Salinivibrio kushneri: one gene and its partner. The protein of the gene in region 1 interacts with the protein of each later gene in a pairwise test. Links are inferred from orthologs where the notes say so. Each region holds a gene or a part of one and is shown in the gene's direction. Other genes may lie near its edges. The genes, in order: ftsH and hflK.

Region 1 (16,278 bases):
TACCTGACCATGGATTTTAATACCGAAGCCAATATTATCCGTGCATTGGGTAAAATTGCTGGTAATGGCCACCTACACAAAGGCTTCAAGCCTGTGCATTGGTGTACAGACTGTGGCTCGGCACTCGCTGAAGCCGAAGTTGAATACCAAGATAAGACATCACCGTCTATTGATGTGACTTTCCGAGCGGTTGATGAGCAAGCATTGGTCAACGTATTTACATTGGCGGGCGATCACCAAGGCGAAGGCCCAGTATCAGCGGTGATCTGGACCACGACCCCTTGGACTTTGCCTGCAAACCGAGCGGTTGCCGTTGCGGCGGACTTGGAATATGTATTGGTGCAGGTTGAAGGTGACCAGCCACAGCGCTTGATCCTTGCCGCAGAGCTGGCAAAAGATGTGATGGATCGCGCTGGCATTGAGCACTATCACAACCTTGGTTTCTGTAAAGGTGAAGCGCTAGAGCTTCAACGCGTGCAGCATCCTTTTTACGATTTTGATGTGCCAGTGATCCTGGGTGATCATGTCACCACCGAATCCGGTACGGGTGTGGTTCACACAGCGCCGGGCCATGGTCAAGAAGACTTTGTGGTGGGACAAAAATACGATCTCGAAGTGGCTAACCCAGTTGGCAGCAATGGTGTTTATCTGCCGGACACGCCACTGTTTGCCGGTCAACACGTGTTCAAAGCCAACGACAATGTGATTGAAGCGCTGAAAACACACGGAGCGTTGCTGCATCATCACGCTTATGAGCACAGCTACCCGCATTGCTGGCGCCACAAAACACCGATCATTTTCCGCGCGACGCCACAATGGTTTATTGCCATGGACAAAGCGGGTCTGCGTGACAAAGCGTTGCAAGAGATTAAGAACGTTGAGTGGATCCCGGACTGGGGACAAAGCCGCATTGAGTCGATGGTGGAAGGGCGTCCAGACTGGTGTATTTCTCGTCAGCGTACTTGGGGCGTACCCATCGCACTGTTCGTGCATAAAGAAACCTCCGAGCTACACCCGGATACGCTCAACCTGATTGAGCAGGTGGCTCAGCGTGTAGAAAAAGCCGGTATTCAAGCGTGGTGGGATCTCGATCTTAACGAACTGTTAGGCGATGACGCTGACCAGTACGAGAAAGTTTTGGACACCCTGGATGTGTGGTTTGATTCTGGTGCGACGCATTATGCCGTTGTGAATCAGCGTGATGAGTTTAACGGTCAAGAAGCCGATATGTACTTGGAAGGCTCGGATCAACACCGCGGCTGGTTCCAATCATCGCTGATGACGTCAGTGGCAATTAAAGGCCAAGCGCCTTACCGCCGCGTACTGACGCATGGCTTCACCGTTGATGGCAACGGTCGCAAAATGTCGAAGTCGCTGGGTAACACCATCATGCCGCAAGATGTGATGAACAAGCTTGGGGCTGACATTCTTCGCTTGTGGGTGGCATCAACTGATTACACTGGCGAAATTAGCGTGTCGGATGAAATTCTAAAACGCAGTGCCGATGCTTATCGTCGTATCCGCAATACCTCGCGTTTCTTGCTTGCTAACCTACACGGTTTTGATCCTAAAACTGACTTGGTTGCACCAGAAGACTTGGTGGCGGTTGATCGCTGGGCAGTGAGCCGCGCACTTGAGGCGCAACAAGAGATCACTGCTGCGTATGATGCGTGTAACTTCCACCAAGTGACGCAGCGTTTGATGCAGTTCTGCTCGATTGAAATGGGCTCGTTCTACCTCGATATCATCAAGGATCGCCAGTACACGGCCAAAGCAGGCAGCCATGCGCACCGCAGCTGTCAAACGGCGCTGTTCCACATCGTGGAAGCACTGGTACGCTGGATGGCACCGATTATGTCATTTACCGCCGATGAGATCTGGAATGAAATGCCGGGTGAGCGCAACCAGTTTGTCTTCACCGAAGTCTGGTACGACGGCTTATTTGACCTTGATCAGCAGGCTGTGCTCAACCAAGCGTTCTGGGCGAAACTGCTTAATGTGCGTGATGCGGTGAACAAGACCTTGGAGCAAGCACGTAACGAAAAAGTCATTGGCGGCTCGTTAGAAGCGGAAGTCACGCTCTATGCACCTGCTGATTTTGCCGAGAAGCTGCGCTTGATGGGTGATGAGCTTCGCTTTGTATTGCTGACCTCGAAAGCGACCGTGGTTGCCGGTGACGCGCCAGCGTCTGCCACGCAGACGGAGCTTGACGGTTTAGCCGTGGAAGTGGCGGCATCGAGTGCGGCTAAATGTGAGCGCTGTTGGCACCATGTTGCTGACGTCGGCACCATTGCAGGTCATGAAGAGATCTGTGGCCGCTGTGTGACCAATATTGCAGGAGAAGGCGAAAGCCGCCAATTTGCGTGATGCAGACTCTTTCCCTCTCGCAATCAGGTTGGCGCTGGCTTTGGCTGGCGCCGCTGGTCTTTGCACTTGATATCGGCAGTAAATGGCTAGTGATGCAAACCATGGAATATGGGTTTGCTCACCGCATCGAAGTATTGCCTTTCTTTAACCTAACGTATGTGCACAACCATGGCGCGGCGTTTAGTTTTTTAAGTGATGCGGGTGGCTGGCAACGCTGGCTGTTCAGTGTCATTGCGCTGGGTGTCAGCGGGCTATTGGCGTATTGGATGCGGCATACCCCGGCCAATAAACGCATGATCAATATCGCTTATGCCATGATCATTGGCGGGGCGCTAGGCAACCTGTTCGATCGCCTTGTTCATGGCTATGTGATTGACTTTCTTGATTTTTACCTCGGTAATTCGCACTGGCCAGCGTTTAACCTCGCCGACTCGGCGATTTGCGTGGGAGCGGCATTAATCATCTTGGATAGTTTTCGTCAAGGCCAGTCATCGACTAAACAAGGATGATGCGTATCTATCCCCATTACCGCGACGTTCTAAAAGGATGAATCATGACAGCAATCACAGCATCTAGTGAAGTCATTATGCACTTTACCATCAAACTAGAAGATGGTTCGGTCGCCGACACCACCCATAATGCCGGCAAACCGGCGAAGCTGGTCATGGGCGATGGCAGCTTGACGGAAAACTTTGAAACGTGCCTTCTTGGTTTAAAAGAAGGGGAGTCGAGCAGCTTCACCTTAGCGCCAGAGGACGCATTCGGCCAACCTAACCCGGATAACATCCATCACATGGATCGCCGCCACTTTGGCGGAGAAACGCCGGCAGAGGAAGGGGCGATCATCGCCTTTAGTGGGCCTCAAGGACAGGAGATCCCAGGGATCATTACCGCAGTCACTGGGGATTCTGTTACGGTTGATTTTAATCACCCACTGGCTGGGAAAACCGTCATTTTTGACGTTGAAATTATAAGTGTGCAATAAAGGCGGACACATGAAGATCTTACTTGCCAATCCCCGTGGCTTTTGCGCAGGGGTTGACCGTGCCATCAGTATTGTTGAGCGAGCGCTGGAAATCTACCAACCTCCCATTTATGTCCGTCATGAAGTGGTACACAACCGCTTTGTGGTGGAAGGCTTAAAACAGCGCGGGGCGATTTTTGTTGAGCAGATCAGCGAAGTCCCCGATGACAATATTGTGATTTTCTCCGCCCACGGCGTGTCTCAGGCCGTGCGCAATGAGGCCAAGTCGCGTCAGTTAACCGTGTTTGACGCTACGTGTCCGCTGGTAACTAAAGTGCATATGGAAGTGGCCCGCGCCAGCCGTAAGAACATGGAAGTGGTACTGATTGGTCACGCTGGTCACCCAGAAGTGGAAGGCACCATGGGACAATACGCCAGTGAAACCGGTGGGATGTATTTGGTCGAAACCCCAGAGGATGTGTATACCTTGGAGGTGAACGACCCCGATAACCTGCATTATGTCAGTCAAACCACCCTGTCGGTCGACGAAACGGCGGATGTGATTGATACTCTGCGTAAGGTGTTTCCTAACATCCAAGGACCACGCAAAGACGACATTTGTTATGCCACCCAGAACCGCCAAGACGCAGTGCGCGATTTAGCGCAAAGCTGTGATGTGATGGTGGTGGTTGGCTCAAAAAACAGCTCCAACTCAAACCGTCTGCGCGAGCTGTCCGAAAAACTGGGGACGCCAGGTTATTTAACTGACACGGCAGAAGATATTGATCCGGCCTGGTTTGAAGGCAAGCAGACGGTTGGGATCACGGCCGGCGCCTCGGCGCCAGAAGAGCTAGTGGATCAAATTATCGAGCGGATCAAGCAGCTGGGTGCGACACATGTTGATAACCTTGCTGGGCGTGAAGAAAACATGTTTTTTGAAGTACCTAAAGAGCTACAAATTCGTGAAGTCACCTAGAGTAATGGTCAATAAAGATAGGGGAGCGAACGCTTCCCTTTTTTTCGCCAATATACAAGTGTCAAGGAACGCGCTAGAGTGATTGGCTACCAAGAAGGAGCCAGTATACTGGCAGAGTGACAAAGGGGAAAATCATGGTACGTATTGCCATAGCCGGTGCGGCCGGACGCATGGGGCGCAACCTCATTCAAGCGGTTTCACAGTATCCAGACGCCGTGTTAGGAGCGGCGAGCGAAAGGCCTGAATCTAGCTTAGTTGGTACCGATGCAGGCGAGTTGGCAGGGATCGGCCGTTTGGGAGTGAATGTGGTGGACGATTTGCGTAAAGTCAGTGACGACTTTGATGTGGTGATTGATTTTACTGCTCCCGCTGCAACCTTGGCTAATTTAACGCTGTGCCAAGAAGCCGGTAAGCAACTGGTCATCGGCACCACAGGCTTTGATGAGGCGCAAAAACAAACCATTGAAAAGGCTGCAGTCTCAACAGCCATGGTGATGGCACCCAACTACAGTGTTGGTGTGAATCTTGTCTTCAAGTTACTTGAGCAGGCGGCGAAAGTGATGGGAGACGAGTGCGACATTGAAATTGTTGAAGCGCACCATCGCCATAAAGTGGACGCACCATCAGGTACTGCATTAGGTATGGGTGAAGCGATCGCCGGTGCGATGGGGAACCAGCTTAGTGATGTGGCGGTTTATGCCCGTGAGGGGATCACTGGCGAGCGGAGTAAAGACGAGATTGGCTTTGCGACCATTCGAGCTGGGGACATTGTCGGCGAACACACAGCGATGTTTGCCGATATTGGCGAGCGTGTAGAAATCACCCACAAGGCCTCTAACCGTAATACCTTTGCTAAAGGGGCGGTACGTGCCGCGGTATGGCTCAATCAGCATCAACGCGGTTTATACACGATGCAAGATGTCCTCAATCTTAAATAATTATTCATCGCGCTTCGGCGCGATGTTTTTTTATCCTCTCTTGTTTGCTTTTCCACATGTGCTTTTCATTCCCTTATTTCTTGTTCTTTACACGCCTCTCGTGAGCTTTAAGCGACAAAGTTGCTTTCATCAGTATTTAGTCATGCAAGGTAAACGTTTGCGAGATTGATTTTATTTTAAAGAGAGAAAAAACGAGCAATAAAAAAATCCTAATGCGTCACTTGGATGCTTTTTGCCCGCAAATCGTGGTTTAAGTTTGTTTTTATGGTGCTTTGATGGTGCTTTGTTAGTGAGTGACTAATAAAATAAAGAAAAATGTTGTGCTTCGATTGACAGGTAGCCGATGCATCCATAGAATGCGCGCAATTTGTCAAAATTCAGCTTGACGCGGGTTTTGATCTTAGATGGAATACGTGAATGCAACGTTAGTCGTAAAAAGTGCATTTCTATATAACTGGAGGTTGTCTTGAGCAAGTCTGCGCTCTTAGTCCTAGAAGATGGGACAGTGTTCCACGGTACCCCGATCGGCGCTGATGGCACCGCGGTGGGAGAAGTGGTTTTCAATACCTCGATGACGGGGTATCAAGAAATACTAACCGACCCCTCTTATTCCCGTCAGATCGTGACACTCACCTATCCCCACATTGGCAACACCGGCACCAACACCGAAGACGAAGAATCTAGCCAAGTCCACGCCCAAGGCCTCGTCATTCGTGATCTCCCCCTGTTAGCCAGCAACTTCCGCAATCAACAATCCCTTTCTGATTACCTCAAACATCACAACATTCTCGGCATTGCCGATATTGATACGCGCAAACTTACGCGATTATTGCGTGAAAAGGGTGCTCAGAATGGCTGTATTGTGGCTGGTGATAGTGTGGATGAGGCATTGGCTCTGGCGAAAGCGCAGGACTTTCCTGGCTTGAAGGGAATGGATCTCGCCAAAGAAGTGACCACCAAAGAAAGCTACAGCTGGACACAAGGCTCTTGGCAGCTTCATCAAGGCTTGCCTGACGCTACACCAGAGAGCGAGTTGCCCTATCACGTGGTGGCCTATGACTTTGGTGCTAAACGCAATATTTTGCGCATGTTAGTTGACCGTGGCTGTCGCTTGACCGTGGTGCCGGCGACGACACCGGCTGATGAGGTGTTGGCGATGAACCCGGATGGTGTTTTCTTATCTAATGGCCCCGGCGACCCAGCACCATGTGATTATGCCATTGAGGCAACACAAGCGTTTTTAGAAGAAGGCGTGCCTGTCTTTGGTATTTGCCTGGGTCATCAGATATTGGCACTGGCGAGCGGCGCGAAGACAGTAAAAATGAAGTTTGGCCACCATGGCGCTAACCATCCAGTGAAAGACATAGACCGTGGCGTGGTGATGATCACCAGCCAGAACCATGGCTTTGCCGCCGATAAAGACAGCCTGCCAGAAACGCTGCGCGCGACCCATGTGTCTTTATTTGATGGAAGTTTGCAAGGTATTCATCGCACCGACAAGCCCGCATTTAGCTTCCAAGGGCACCCCGAGGCAAGCCCAGGGCCGCATGATGCTGCCCCTCTTTTTGATCACTTTATCGATCTTATCAAACAACATCGCGCCTAATCGGAGTCGTTGAGCATGCCAAAACGCACAGACATAAAAAGCATTCTTATCTTGGGTGCAGGCCCTATCATCATTGGCCAAGCCTGCGAATTTGACTACTCAGGGGCGCAAGCGTGTAAAGCCCTGCGCGAAGAGGGTTATCGTGTCATTCTAGTGAACTCCAATCCAGCCACTATCATGACCGATCCAGAGATGGCCGATGCCACTTACATTGAACCTATTCAGTGGCAAGTGGTGAAACACATTATCGAGAAAGAGCGTCCGGATGCTGTGCTGCCGACCATGGGTGGCCAGACAGGTTTGAACTGCGCTCTGGATCTTGAGCGTCATGGCGTGTTAGCCGAGTTTGGCGTGGAAATGATTGGCGCCACGGCTGATGCGATTGATAAAGCCGAGGACCGTCATCGCTTTGATGAGGCGATGCAAAGCATCGGTTTGGATTGTCCGCGTGCGGGCATCGCCCACAGCATGGATGAAGCGCACAAGGTGCTCGACGAAGTGGGCTTTCCTTGTATTATCCGCCCCTCCTTTACCATGGGCGGCACTGGCGGGGGCATTGCCTACAACCAAGAAGAGTTTAAAGAGATTTGCGAGCGAGGGCTCGATTTATCTCCCACCAATGAGTTGCTCATCGATGAGTCACTCATTGGCTGGAAAGAGTACGAAATGGAAGTGGTGCGGGATAAAAATGATAACTGCATCATTGTCTGCTCGATTGAAAACTTCGACGCCATGGGGGTTCACACGGGTGACTCTATCACGGTCGCACCGGCACAGACCCTGACCGACAAAGAATACCAATTGATGCGTAATGCATCACTGGCGGTGCTGCGCGAAATTGGCGTTGAAACCGGCGGTTCGAACGTACAATTTGGTATTAACCCCAAAAATGGCCGTATGGTGATCATCGAGATGAACCCACGCGTGTCACGCTCTTCTGCGCTCGCGTCAAAAGCAACCGGCTTCCCGATTGCCAAAGTGGCGGCCAAACTGGCGGTGGGTTTTACCCTTGATGAGCTGATGAACGATATTACCGGTGGTGCCACGCCAGCGTCATTCGAGCCGACCATTGATTATGTCGTGACTAAAATCCCACGCTTTAACTTTGAAAAATTTGCCGGTGCCAACGACCGCTTAACCACCCAGATGAAGTCAGTGGGTGAGGTGATGGCGATTGGACGTAACCAGCAAGAATCATTGCAAAAAGCACTGCGCGGCCTAGAAGTCGGGGCGGCGGGCTTTGACGAAATGGTGAACCTGGATGACGATACGGCATTGACCAAAATCCGTCATGAACTCAAAGAGCCAGGCGCAGAGCGGATTTGGTACATTGCCGATGCTTTCCGCGCAGGGATGTCGGTTGATGGGGTGTTTAACCTGACCAATATCGATCGTTGGTTCTTGGTGCAAATCGAAGACATCGTCAAGCATGAGCAGCAAGTGCGTGAGCAGGGCTTCGCAGGGCTTAATAAAGCCGCATTGCGTCAGTTAAAGCGCAAAGGCTTTTCCGATGCGCGTTTGGCCGCCTTGTTGGGCGTATCAGAAATTGAAGTGCGCAAGCTGCGTGACAAATTTCAGATTCATCCTGTCTATAAGCGTGTCGATACCTGTGCTGCTGAGTTCTCGTCTGATACGGCCTATATGTATTCCACCTATGATGAAGAGTGTGAGTCACAGCCGACAGATAAGAAGAAAATCATGGTTATTGGCGGTGGCCCAAACCGAATTGGGCAAGGGATCGAGTTCGATTACTGCTGTGTCCACGCGTCATTGGCCCTGCGTGAGGACGGTTTCGAAACCATCATGGTTAACTGTAACCCAGAAACCGTTTCTACCGACTATGACACCTCAGACCGCCTCTATTTTGAGCCGATCACCTTGGAAGACGTACTCGCCATTGTGAACGTTGAAAAACCAGAAGGCGTGATTGTTCAGTACGGCGGACAAACACCACTTAAGCTGGCACGTGACTTAGAGGCCGCTGGCGTGCCGATTATCGGAACCAGCCCTGACGCGATTGACCGCGCCGAAGATCGTGAGCGCTTCCAAGATGCAGTGCAGCGCCTTGGCCTTAAGCAGCCTGCTAACGCGACAGTCACCGCACTGGAGCAAGCGGTGGAGAAAGCCAAAGAAATTGGTTATCCGTTGGTGGTGCGTCCGTCTTACGTACTGGGCGGACGGGCGATGGAAATTGTCTATGATGAAACCGACCTGCGCCGCTACTTCAACGAGGCGGTGAGTGTGTCGCATGAGTCGCCAGTCCTGCTGGACCACTTCTTGGATGATGCGACGGAAGTGGATATCGATGCGGTGTGCGATGGTGAAACGGCCGTGATTGGCGGCATTATGGAGCATATCGAGCAAGCTGGCGTGCACTCCGGTGACTCTGCCTGCTCGTTGCCCGCGTATACGTTAAGTGACGATATCCAAGATCGCATGCGTGAACAGGTGCGCAAGCTGGCGTTGGAGTTAGGCGTGAACGGGTTGGTCAACACCCAGTTTGCGGTGAAGGATGATGAAATCTACCTGATTGAGGTTAACCCTCGCGCCGCTCGAACGGTGCCATTTGTCTCTAAAGCGACGGGTGTCCCGCTGGCGAAAATCGCCGCGCGCGTCATGGCTGGCCGCTCCTTGGCTGAGCAAGGGTTTGTTAAAGAGGTGATTCCGCCTTATTACTCGGTGAAAGAGGTCGTGCTACCGTTCAACAAATTCCCAGGGGTTGACCCGCTGCTGGGCCCTGAAATGCGCTCGACCGGTGAGGTGATGGGCGTGGGCGACACCTTTGCCGAAGCCTTTGCAAAAGCAGACCTCGCTTGCGGTAAAGCCTACAGTGAGGGCGGACGGGCCTTGTTATCGGTGCGCAATAATGACAAACAGCGCGTGGTGGATTTGGCAGCGAAGTTACTCAAGCTTGGTTTTGAGCTAGACGCTACCCACGGCACCGCGGTGATCCTTGGCGAAGCGGGCATCAATCCGCGTCTGGTCAATAAGGTGCACGAAGGGCGGCCACACATTCTTGATCGCATCAAAAATGGTGAGTACAGCTATATTGTCAACACCACGGAAGGACGCCAAGCGATTGAAGATTCGAAAGTCTTGCGCCGTGGCGCGCTCGCAGCCAAGGTGAATTATACCACTACGCTGAACGCCGCCTTCGCCACGTGCATGGCGTTAACGGCCGCCGACATGAGCAAGGTCAACCCTGTGCAATCTTTGCATGCACGGGTGCTGACTACGTCGTAGTGCTGTGACTTTAATAGCGTGATAGCAACGTATGATTAGCCCGCCATTTAGGCGGGCTTTTTTTATTCAGTGAGACTGTGCCAGTGTAGGCCGTAACTGACCGCGGATCAGCGCCATATAAAACTCACGCTCAAACTGAGTAATCGGCGAGGGAACATTTTCCGGCTGCGCGTCTTCCTCAGGATGATAATGACTGACAAGTTGCACCACGATATGCTGTTTTCCTGAATCATCTTCCAGAATCCCAGCTAGATTAAAGCTGCCATACAGCGAGCCACTTTTGGCCTTTAATCGCCCTTTTATGGGAGCATGACGAATGCTCTGGCGATACTTGAGGGTCCCATCTATGCCGGCAGTAGGGAGCATTTGAGCCATGCCGAGTGCTGGGTGAGTGGTGATGTAATGCATCACTTCCGCCAGTTGGCGGGCGCTGAGACGATTATTACGAGACAGCCCTGACCCATCGACCAGTACGGCCTGTGATAGGTCAATCCCAGCCTCCTGCAATATCGCTTTCACCGCCGCGACGCCATTGCGATAAGAGCCAGGCTGCTGAAAGTAGCGGCGCCCTAAGGCTTTGAGAAGATTGTCGGCAATGAGGTTGTCAGAGTCGCGCAGCATCGTGGTTAGCAGGGAGGTAAGGGGCGCTGACTGGTGACGAGCCAACTCGCGTGACTGGCTGGGTGCTCGCGCCACTCGGATATCGCCTTTCACGCGCACATTTAGGCGCGCGAGCTCATCGGCCACAATGGCTTTGACGTAAGTCGAAGGGGTCTGTACGGCAAAGTTGAGTGGCAGCGGACGCTCCCGGTGCGGGAGGCAACCGGAAAAATAATACGTATTTTGCGGTGTCGCGGTGAGATCGAGACCGCAATGGCGGGTAGCTTGTTCGTCCTCGCTTACCGCTCGCGCTTGGTTCTCTACTGAAACGGGCTGGTGGTCAGGAACATGCACGCGTGTCAACGTGCTATCAGGCTGGCTATAAATCGCCCCTTGCACACAGTTGTGATTGAGGGTGATTGCCGTGGAAGGTGCACTGTAGCAGACCGCTAAAATGTCCCATGGCCAGCCTGGCGCACGGGTGCGACCCGCAAACGCATGACCATCCAGATAGAGGTTGTTAATGGTATCGAGGCCACGACGCGGTAATTGACTCAGCAGTTGACGAATATCTTTTCGAGTCAGTAAGGGGTCACCGTTAAAAATAAGGGCGATGTCATCACCGGTTTGCACCAATCGGGTGGAAAACCGGAAAGTGCTTGGTAAATAAAGTCGAGCGGCGAGTCCAGTGAGGAGTTTTTGTGTACTGGCCGGGGGCAGCAGCGCATCGGCTTGCTCACTGATCTGGGGCTGATTTTGCTGCGCATCACTCACCCATAGCGCGACTTGGCTGCCTTGAGGGAGTAACGGTGTCAGTTGTTCCAGTGTTAACGACGGCGCGGAGGCCGATGCAAACGGCACGAGGAAAATCGCCATGGGGGCGAGGCGGCGGAAAAGAGCGGACAGCATGGTAAAAGCCTTTTTGTTTGCGCATGCATGCCATCCTACCCTGTCTAGCCTTGAAGACAAGCCGTTCGGGGGTGACCAATGCATCAGTTGGGCTGGAGATGAAGCGGATAGTGGATGGGCGGCTTATGCTATCACCGGATCAGAGATGATTTTGCGCGAATTCTTGTTTACAATCTAAAAAAAGCGTTGAATTCCGCCGCGCCCAGATACTCTGTTTGGGCGTGGCTTTGTTTTGCCAAAATCCCTTTGCTGTGGATTGAAAGAGGTAATGTCATTTATGGATAAAGTGCCAATGACCGTACGCGGTGAGCAGCTGCTACGAGAAGAGCTGGACAAGTTGATCAAGCGTCGCCCTGAGATCTCCAACGCCATTGCAGAGGCGCGTGAACTCGGTGACTTAAAAGAAAACGCAGAATATCATGCGGCTCGTGAAGAGCAGGGCATTTGTGAGGCGCAAATCCGTGATATCGAATACAAGCTGTCGGTGGCACAGGTGATTGATGTCACTAAGATGCCGAATAATGGCAAAGTGATTTTTGGCGCGACGGTCACCTTGATTGATGTGAGCACTGACGAAGAAGTGACCTATCGAATCGTGGGTGATGACGAAGCCGACATCAAAGCGAATTTAATTTCGGTGAATTCTCCCATCGCGCGCGGTCTGATTGGTAAAGAAGAAGGCGAAGAAGTGAGCATCACCACCCCAGGTGGCGTCAAAGAGTTTGAAATTGATAGTGTCGATTACGTATAGGAAAGTGTTACTGAATGTAACTTTTCTCCGATGCTGACACAGTAAAAAGGCCGCAATGCGGCCTTTTTGTTATGCTACAGCACGTCGTTGATCACACACGTGATTATTTGCGTGGTAATTCAATTTTGCGCTCTTCGCTTTGGCGATAAATCACTAAGGTTTTACCGATTACCTGCACTTTTTCAGCGCCTGTTTCCCGAAGGATCGCGTCGACAATCAGGTTTTTGGTCTCACGGTCTTCCGAAGCGACTTTCACTTTAATCAGCTCGTGGTGATCAAGCGCAAGCTCAATTTCAGCGACCACGGCTTCAGTTAAACCGTTGGCGCCCATTAAGACGACAGGCTTAAGCGGGTGAGCCAGTCCTTTGAGATGCTGTTTTTGTTTGGTGCTGAGTTTCATGTTGGCTCGATTTCTATTTGCTAGGGGTTGAAAACATGCCATTCTAACGCCATCTCACCACAAACTGAAACAGTAGAAAGTGGGCGGATGGCAAGCACGTCGTCTGCTTGGTGAGAGCGAGTCTGTCTTTGAGAATAAGCTAACGCACGCAATTGTTTGAATTTTATATGAATGTAGTGCGATTGGTGGGCGTAGTAGGAACAACATGGCGAATAAAAAACACTCTGCCAGCTCAGGACGCTGGCTGAAAGAACACTTCGACGATAAATACGTTCATGAAGCGCAGAAAAAAGGGTATCGGTCTCGGGCCATTTTTAAGCTAGAAGAGATTCAGCAAAAAGATCGCATCTTAAAGCCGGGAATGACCGTGGTCGATCTGGGCGCTGCTCCTGGAGGTTGGTCGCAGTATGCAGCGACACAAGTCGGTGACGACGGGCAAGTGATTGCTTGCGATATCTTACCCATGGATCCCATGCCAGGTGTTAGCTTTCTTCAAGGGGATTTTCGCGAACAAGCGGTGCTCGACACCTTGCTCGAGCGCATTCAACCCAACCAAGTTGATGTGGTGATGTCTGACATGGCGCCAAATATGAGCGGCAATCAGGCGGCCGATCAACCCAAAGCGATGTATTTGGTCGAACTGGCATTAGAGATGTGCCGTGAAGTGCTGGGGCCGAAAGGCAGCTTCGTGGTAAAAGTTTTTCAGGGCGAAGGCTTTGATCAGTATTTGGCCGAGGTGCGTAAAATGTTTACAGCGGTCAAAATTCGAAAACCCGACTCATCCCGTGCAAGGTCGCGAGAAGTCTACATTGTGGCTACAGGTTATAAACTGTAGTACCCTTACATTTATCTATCTCAGTTATGCGAGGCTAACACCTTGAGTGACATGGCAAAAAACTTGATTCTGTGGCTGGTTATCGCCGTTGTCTTAATGTCTGTGTTCCAAAGCTTTGGACCAGGGGACAGCGCCGGTCGTCAAGTCGACTATACCTCTTTCGTACGCGAAATCGGCAACGATCAAATACAGGAAGTAAAATTTGACGATCGTGAGCTGAGTGTCACCCGACGTGACGGCTCACGCTATGTCACCTTTATGCCTGTGATGAATGATCCAAAGCTTTTGGATGATTTGCTTAACAAAAACGTGCGCGTGAAAGGGACGCCACCTGAAGAGCCAAGTATGTTGGCATCGATCTTCATTTCTTGGTTCCCAATGCTACTGCTTATCGGGGTGTGGATTTTCTTCATGCGCCAGATGCAAGGCGGTGGCGGCAAAGGCGCCATGTCGTTTGGTAAATCGAAAGCCAAAATGATGAGTGAGGAGCAGGTAAAAACTACTTTCACTGACGTAGCTGGCTGTGATGAAGCCAAAGAGGACGTGAAGGAGCTGGTGGATTACCTGCGTGATCCAAGCCGTTTCCAGAAGCTAGGGGGTAAAATCCCAACCGGCGTATTGATGGTCGGTCCTCCAGGTACAGGTAAAACCTTGCTGGCCAAAGCGATTGCCGGTGAAGCCAAAGTGCCATTCTTTACCATTTCCGGCTCTGATTTCGTGGAAATGTTCGTGGGTGTGGGTGCATCACGCGTCCGCGATATGTTCGAGCAAGCTAAAAAAGCCTCGCCGTGCATTATCTTTATTGATGAAATCGATGCTGTTGGTCGTCAACGTGGCGCTGGGCTTGGCGGAGGTCACGACGAGCGTGAGCAAACCTTGAACCAGATGTTGGTCGAAATGGATGGCTTTGAGGGCAACGAAGGCGTGATCGTCATTGCGGCGACTAACCGTCCAGACGTATTGGACCCTGCGCTATTGCGTCCTGGTCGCTTTGACCGTCAAGTGGTGGTGAGCTTGCCAGATGTGCGTGGCCGTGAGCATATTCTCAAAGTACACATGCGCAAAGTGCCGCTTGGTAATGATGTCGATGCGTCACTGATTGCGCGCGGTACACCAGGTTTCTCAGGGGCTGACTTGGCTAACCTTGTTAACGAAGCAGCATTGTTCTCTGCGCGTGGTAATAAACGTGTGGTGTCGATGGTCGAGTTTGAGCTTGCCAAAGACAAAATCATGATGGGCGCCGAGCGCCGTTCAATGGTGATGTCGGAAGAAACCAAAGAGTCAACCGCGTATCACGAAGCGGGTCACGCAATTGTTGGTCGCTTGGTGCCTGAGCATGATCCTGTGTACAAGGTCTCCATTATCCCGCGTGGACGTGCATTGGGTGTGACCATGTACTTGCCTGAGCAAGACAGGATCAGCATGTCGCGTCAGCACCTCGATTCGATGATTTCGAGCCTGTACGGTGGCCGCTTAGCGGAAGAGCTGATCTACGGCAAAGAGAAAGTCTCGACAGGGGCATCAAACGACATCGAGCGCGCGACCGATATTGCCCGCAAAATGGTGACGCAATGGGGCTTCTCAGAGAAACTCGGTCCACTGCTGTATGCGGAAGAAGAAGGCGAAGTCTTCCTTGGTCGCTCTGTGGCACAGACCAAGCACATCTCCGATGAGACTGCCCGACTCATTGACGCGGAAATCCGTGGCATCATTGACCGCAATTACGATCGCGCCAAGCAAATCTTGGAAGAAAACCTCGATATTATGCACGCGATGAAAGATGCGTTGATGAAGTACGAAACCATTGATGCGGCACAAATCGATGATTTAATGGCTCGCCGAGACGTGCGAGAGCCTGCAGGCTGGGAAGGTGGCGATGGTGGTTCATCTTCAGATGATACGCCGAGCAAACCGGATGCATCAAAAGCGAGCGAGTCTGACGAGCAATCTGACGACAAAAAACAAAAGCCGCTTGATTCAGAAAACCAATCTGAAGCATAAATGCCCATGAAAACAAACCCCGACACGTCGGGGTTTTTTTGATCGTGCTTGGAAAAACGCATGCAAATAACACACAATAACCTCACGCTTTCTCTGACCCGCCCTGTCATCATGGGGATCTTAAACGTCACGCCGGATTCCTTTTCCGATGGTGGCCAATTTCAGCACTGCGACAAAGCGGTCGAACGAGCGATGCAAATGCTCGCAGATGGCGCCACCATTCTCGATATTGGTGGCGAGTCGACGCGTCCAGGTGCGGCCGATGTCGATGAGCAAGACGAAATTAATCGTGTTGTTCCAGTCATTGAAGCGATTCGTGAGCAATCTGATTGTTGGATTTCAATTGATACCAGTAAAGCAGCCGTTATGCGTGCCGCAGTAAATGCGGGTGCCAACCTCATTAATGATGTGCGTGCATTACAAGAGCCTGGGGCGTTGGAAGCGGCAGCGGATCTGCAAGTGCCAGTGTGCATCATGCACATGCAAGGACAACCACGAACAATGCAATCAGCCCCTGACTACCAAGATGTCGTTGGAGAGGTGAAAGCGTTTTTAGCGGCACGTATCGATGCCTGCACTGACGCGGGGGTCCGTCGACAGAATATCATTCTGGATCCTGGCTTTGGGTTTGGTAAGACGTTAGCGCATAACTATCAGCTTCTTGCTGACCTCGATGCTTTTCATGACT
Region 2 (4,578 bases), 240 kb from region 1 along the record:
AGAAATGGCGCGGATCGTCGCGGATGGCAAGATCCCACTGTTGGTGGGAGGCACCATGCTGTATTTTAAAGCATTGCTAGAAGGGCTATCACCGTTGCCTAGTGCGGATCCTGACATCCGTGAAGCGTTAGAAAACGAGGCGCAGCAGCATGGGTGGGAAGCATTACATGCTCAGTTGTGTGAGGTTGATCCCGTGTCGGGGGCGCGGATCCATCCTAACGATCCTCAGCGAATTACGCGGGCGTTAGAAGTCTATCGGATCAGTGGCCAGACCCTAACAGCATTGACAGAAAAAAAAGGTGAACCTTTGCCGTATCAGGTACACCAATTTGCAATAGCGCCTCAGGATCGAGGCGAATTGCATCGCCGCATCGAGCTTCGTTTCGACAAAATGATCGACGCGGGGTTTGAAAAAGAGGTACGGACGTTATACGAACGAGACGATCTGCATGTCGATCTGCCCTCGATTCGTTGTGTCGGCTACCGCCAGATGTGGGATTATTTGGCCGGACGTTGCACCCATGATGAAGCCGTTTACCGTGGGATTTGCGCGACGCGCCAGTTAGCCAAGCGTCAGATAACCTGGCTAAGAGGCTGGGATAATGTGACTTGGCTTGATAGCGACACACCGTCGCTGTCTTTACAAACGGTGACAAAAGCGTTGACAGCAGGGACGGAAACTTGATGTATACTGTCACTGACAAGGACGCTGCTTAACCGCGACAATTGACTACAATTACAAACAAATAAGGAAAAGAAATAATGGCTAAGGGGCAATCATTACAAGACCCATTCCTGAACGCGTTACGTCGTGAACGCATTCCTGTCTCCATTTACTTAGTAAATGGTATTAAGTTGCAAGGCCAAATTGAATCGTTTGATCAGTTCGTGATCCTGCTAAAAAATACGGTTAATCAAATGGTGTACAAGCACGCGATTTCAACCGTTGTGCCGGCACGTGCTGTAAGCCACCACAACAATAACCAAGGGGCTGGTGAGCGTCCACAGGGCGAGCGTCAGCAAGAAAAACCTGAGGAATAAAGCATTCTATTGCTAAGGAGTCTATCGCTTGTTTGACCGTTACGAGGCCGGTGAACAGGCTGTACTCGTTCATATAAACTTTACCCATGATGGCGAGTGGGATGATCTCAGCGAATTTCAAATGCTGGTGTCATCCTCGGGTGTCGATGCCTTGCAAGTTGTTGTCGGCAGCCGTCAGTCCCCTCATCCCAAATATTTTGTTGGAGAGGGCAAAGCCCAAGAAATAGCAGATACTGTGCAACAAGTCGGCGCGGACATTGTGATTTTTAATCACACCTTATCCGCGGCCCAAGAGCGCAACCTAGAACAGCGATTTAAATGCCGAGTATTAGACCGAACCGGATTGATCCTCGATATTTTTGCCCAGCGTGCGCGTACGCATGAGGGTAAGTTACAAGTTGAGCTCGCACAGTTACGCCACTTATCTACCCGGCTGGTGCGAGGCTGGACTCACCTTGAGCGTCAAAAAGGCGGGATTGGCTTGCGTGGCCCGGGTGAAACACAGTTAGAAACAGACCGTCGCTTAGTGCGTGATCGGGTGAAAGCGATTTTAAAGCGACTGGATAAGGTTGCGAAGCAGCGTGAACAAGGGCGACGCGCTCGGGCACGGGCGGAAGTACCGACTGTGTCATTGGTGGGGTATACCAATGCGGGCAAATCAACCTTGTTTAATCGGATCACCGAAGCGGGGGTATATTCGGCCGATCAGCTGTTTGCCACCTTGGATCCGACCTTACGCCGTATTGAAGTGGACGATGTGGGTACCGCGATATTGGCGGATACCGTCGGCTTTATTCGTCACTTACCGCATGACTTGGTCGCGGCATTTAAAGCAACGCTTCAAGAAACCCAAGAAGCGAGCTTGCTACTACACGTGGTCGATGCCAGTGATGAACGCTTTGGTGAAAACATTGAAGCGGTCAACAGTGTGTTAGATGAAATCGATGCGGCAGATGTGCCTCATCTTATCATTATGAACAAAATAGATAGTCTGGATCAGGCTGAACCTCGTATTGAACGGGACGAAGAGGGCGTTCCGAGAGCAGTATGGGTGTCAGCGTTGTCTGGTCAAGGTATCGCGCTCATATTTGAAGCCCTTACTGAGCGTTTATCTGGCACCATGGTGCGGCATCAATTACGGCTGCCACCTAGTATGGCTGGGCGAATGCAAAGTAAATTTCACCAGATGCGATGCGTTATCAGTGAAGAATACCAAGATGATGGGCATCTGTTAGTCGATGTCAGGCTGCCACAAACGGACTGGTATCGGTTAGAAAAAAGAGAAGGCAACCAACTCGGCGACTTTATCGTCAGTGATTAGGCTGCTAGAGTAAAAAATTATCGTCAGATCAATTTGATGGAGTGCGCGAATGGCGTGGAATGAGCCAGGAAACAATGGCGGTCCCGACAAAGACCCCTGGGGGAATCGTGGAGGCCGTAATCAAGGGCCACCGGATCTTGATGAATTGTTTAACAAACTAAGCCGCAAACTGGGTGGCTTAGGTGGCCGCAAAGGTAAAGGACCATCGTTCGGCGGTGGCATGGCAGGGCTAGGCGTTCTCGCGCTGGTAGGTATCATTGTCTGGGGTATTTCCGGGTTCTATACCATCGGGGAAGCTCAGCGTGGTGTGGTTCTGCGGTTTGGTCAGTATGATCGTATCGTTCAACCGGGCCTTAACTGGAAGCCAACCTTTGTGGATACGGTAAGCACGGTAGATGTGGAGTCGATTCGTTCGCTCAACAGCTCTGGCCTGATGCTGACTAAAGATGAAAACGTCGTCAATGTAGAGATGGACGTTCAGTACCGCGTGATGGATCCACAGCAATATCTTTATAGCGTGACCAATGCAGATGACAGCTTGCGTCAAGCAACCGATTCAGCATTGCGTGCGGTCGTCGGTGACTCTTTGATGGATGACATCATCACCCGTGGCCGTCAAGAAGTGCGTGAGCGCACTCAGGTTGAGCTGAACGAAATCATCGACAAGTACGACATGGGCTTGCTGGTGGTTGACGTCAACTTCCAATATGCACGTCCACCAGAGCAAGTAAAAGACGCCTTTGATGATGCGATTGCAGCGCGAGAGGATGAGGCCCGCTTTATCCGTGAAGCCGAAGCGTATCGTAATGATGTGTTGCCGAAAGCAACGGGTCGTGCTGAAACGCTGAAAAAAGCGGCATTGGGTTACAAAGAGCGTACCGTTAACGAAGCAGAGGGTGAAGTCTCTCAATTTGAGAAACTCTTGCCTGAGTATCGTGATGCACCCCGTGTGACGCGTAACCGGCTATACATCCAGACCATGGAAGAAGTGTACAGCAATACGAGTAAGGTGATGGTGGATTCGCAAAGCGGAAACAGCAACCTGATGTATCTCCCACTGGATAAGCTAATGGGAGGCGCAGCCGTTGGCGCTAACCAGCGTAAAGAAACGTCGAGCAGCCAATATGGTATTGAGCTTGAGCAAAGCTCACAGCCTCAACAGCAAGAGTCGGCGCCGCGTTCTGGTTCATCACGAGAAGGGAGATACTAAGCATGCGTAAGATGATGATCCCAGTTGTCGTCCTAGCGGCAGTGGTCTTTTTGATGTCGATCTTCGTGGTGAGTGAAGGTGAGCGTAGCATTGTGATCCGCTTTGGACGTGTGCTTAAAGCGGATAACGATGTGGCGAAAATCTATCAGCCCGGTCTGCACTTCAAGCTGCCGTTGTTTGATCGCGTTAAGACGTTGGATGCCCGCATTCAAACGATGGATGACCGCGCTGACCGCTTTGTTACCGCTGAGAAAAAAGACGTTATTATCGACTCGTACGTCAAATGGCGTATTAAAGACTTTGGCCAGTACTATCTGTCCACGGGGGGCGGTAATAAACTGACGGCTGAATCTCTGTTGCAACGTCGTGTCGCTGATGGGCTGCGTGCCGAAATTGGTAACAAGACCATCAAAGAGATTGTGTCTGAAAAGCGTGATCAAGTGATGAAAAGTGTCCTTGAGCGTGCGGCCAGCGAGGGCTCGCGTGATTTGGGGATTGAGTTAATTGATTTACGTATCAAGCGTATCAACTTGCCGAGCGAAATCAGTGAGTCGATTTATGCGCGTATGCGCGCTGAGCGTGAGGCCGTAGCCCGTCGCCATCGTGCACAGGGTCGCGAGCAAGCGGAAATCATTCGTGCACAAGCTGAGCTCGAAGTGGCGACGATTCTGTCTAAGGCAGAGCGTCAAGCAAGGATCACCCGAGGTGAAGCGGATGCGGAAGTGGCGAAGCTGTTTGCCAGTGCTTTCAAGAAAGAGCCTGAATTTTATAGCTTTGTTCGCTCGCTACAAGCGTATCGCAAGAGCTTTAACAGCAAGAGTGATATGCTCGTCGTGGATCCGAAGAGTGATTTCTTCAAATACATGAAGCAACCTGAAGCGATAGAAAAGTAAATCGTTAAGTGAGCTATCTCGTTTGAAAGACAAGGCCCAGGCCTTGTCTTTTTTTATCTCGCAACGCCATGTTTATGTAGCTGGAGGTCATTATGGATAGCGTGTGGGGCGCG

The links.
Region 2: the proteins of ftsH (region 1) and hflK interact in binary tests that used the Escherichia coli proteins (3 or more experiments, as listed by UniProt). The link is inferred for Salinivibrio kushneri from one-to-one orthologs.

What each region holds. Positions count from the first base shown.
Region 1 is NZ_CP114588.1:2,288,084-2,304,361, reverse strand. Bases 13,220-16,115 are described here. They hold ftsH (ATP-dependent zinc metalloprotease FtsH), read left to right. Parts: upstream 13,220-13,640; coding sequence 13,641-15,590; downstream 15,591-16,115. Other genes in these bases: folP (dihydropteroate synthase), read left to right, coding at 15,651-16,115; rlmE (23S rRNA (uridine(2552)-2'-O)-methyltransferase RlmE), read left to right, coding at 13,220-13,589. Outside these bases: ileS (isoleucine--tRNA ligase), read left to right, coding at 1-2,367; lspA (signal peptidase II), read left to right, coding at 2,367-2,876; fkpB (FKBP-type peptidyl-prolyl cis-trans isomerase), read left to right, coding at 2,921-3,352; ispH (4-hydroxy-3-methylbut-2-enyl diphosphate reductase), read left to right, coding at 3,363-4,307; dapB (4-hydroxy-tetrahydrodipicolinate reductase), read left to right, coding at 4,442-5,245; carA (glutamine-hydrolyzing carbamoyl-phosphate synthase small subunit), read left to right, coding at 5,712-6,851; carB (carbamoyl-phosphate synthase large subunit), read left to right, coding at 6,867-10,094; dacB (D-alanyl-D-alanine carboxypeptidase/D-alanyl-D-alanine-endopeptidase), read right to left, coding at 10,161-11,603; transcription elongation factor GreA, read left to right, coding at 11,881-12,354; ribosome assembly RNA-binding protein YhbY, read right to left, coding at 12,458-12,754; more of rlmE, read left to right, coding at 12,960-13,219; more of folP, read left to right, coding at 16,116-16,278. UniProt on the Escherichia coli protein: Acts as a processive, ATP-dependent zinc metallopeptidase for both cytoplasmic and membrane proteins. Plays a role in the quality control of integral membrane proteins.
Region 2 is NZ_CP114588.1:2,530,135-2,534,712, reverse strand. The notes cover bases 1,637-4,491. They hold hflK (FtsH protease activity modulator HflK), read left to right. Parts: upstream 1,637-2,411; coding sequence 2,412-3,572; downstream 3,573-4,491. Other genes in these bases: hflC (protease modulator HflC), read left to right, coding at 3,575-4,465; hflX (ribosome rescue GTPase HflX), read left to right, coding at 1,637-2,362. In the rest of the region: tRNA (adenosine(37)-N6)-dimethylallyltransferase MiaA, read left to right, coding at 1-685; RNA chaperone Hfq, read left to right, coding at 763-1,041; more of hflX, read left to right, coding at 1,070-1,636; N8M53_RS11605 (DUF2065 domain-containing protein), read left to right, coding at 4,558-4,578.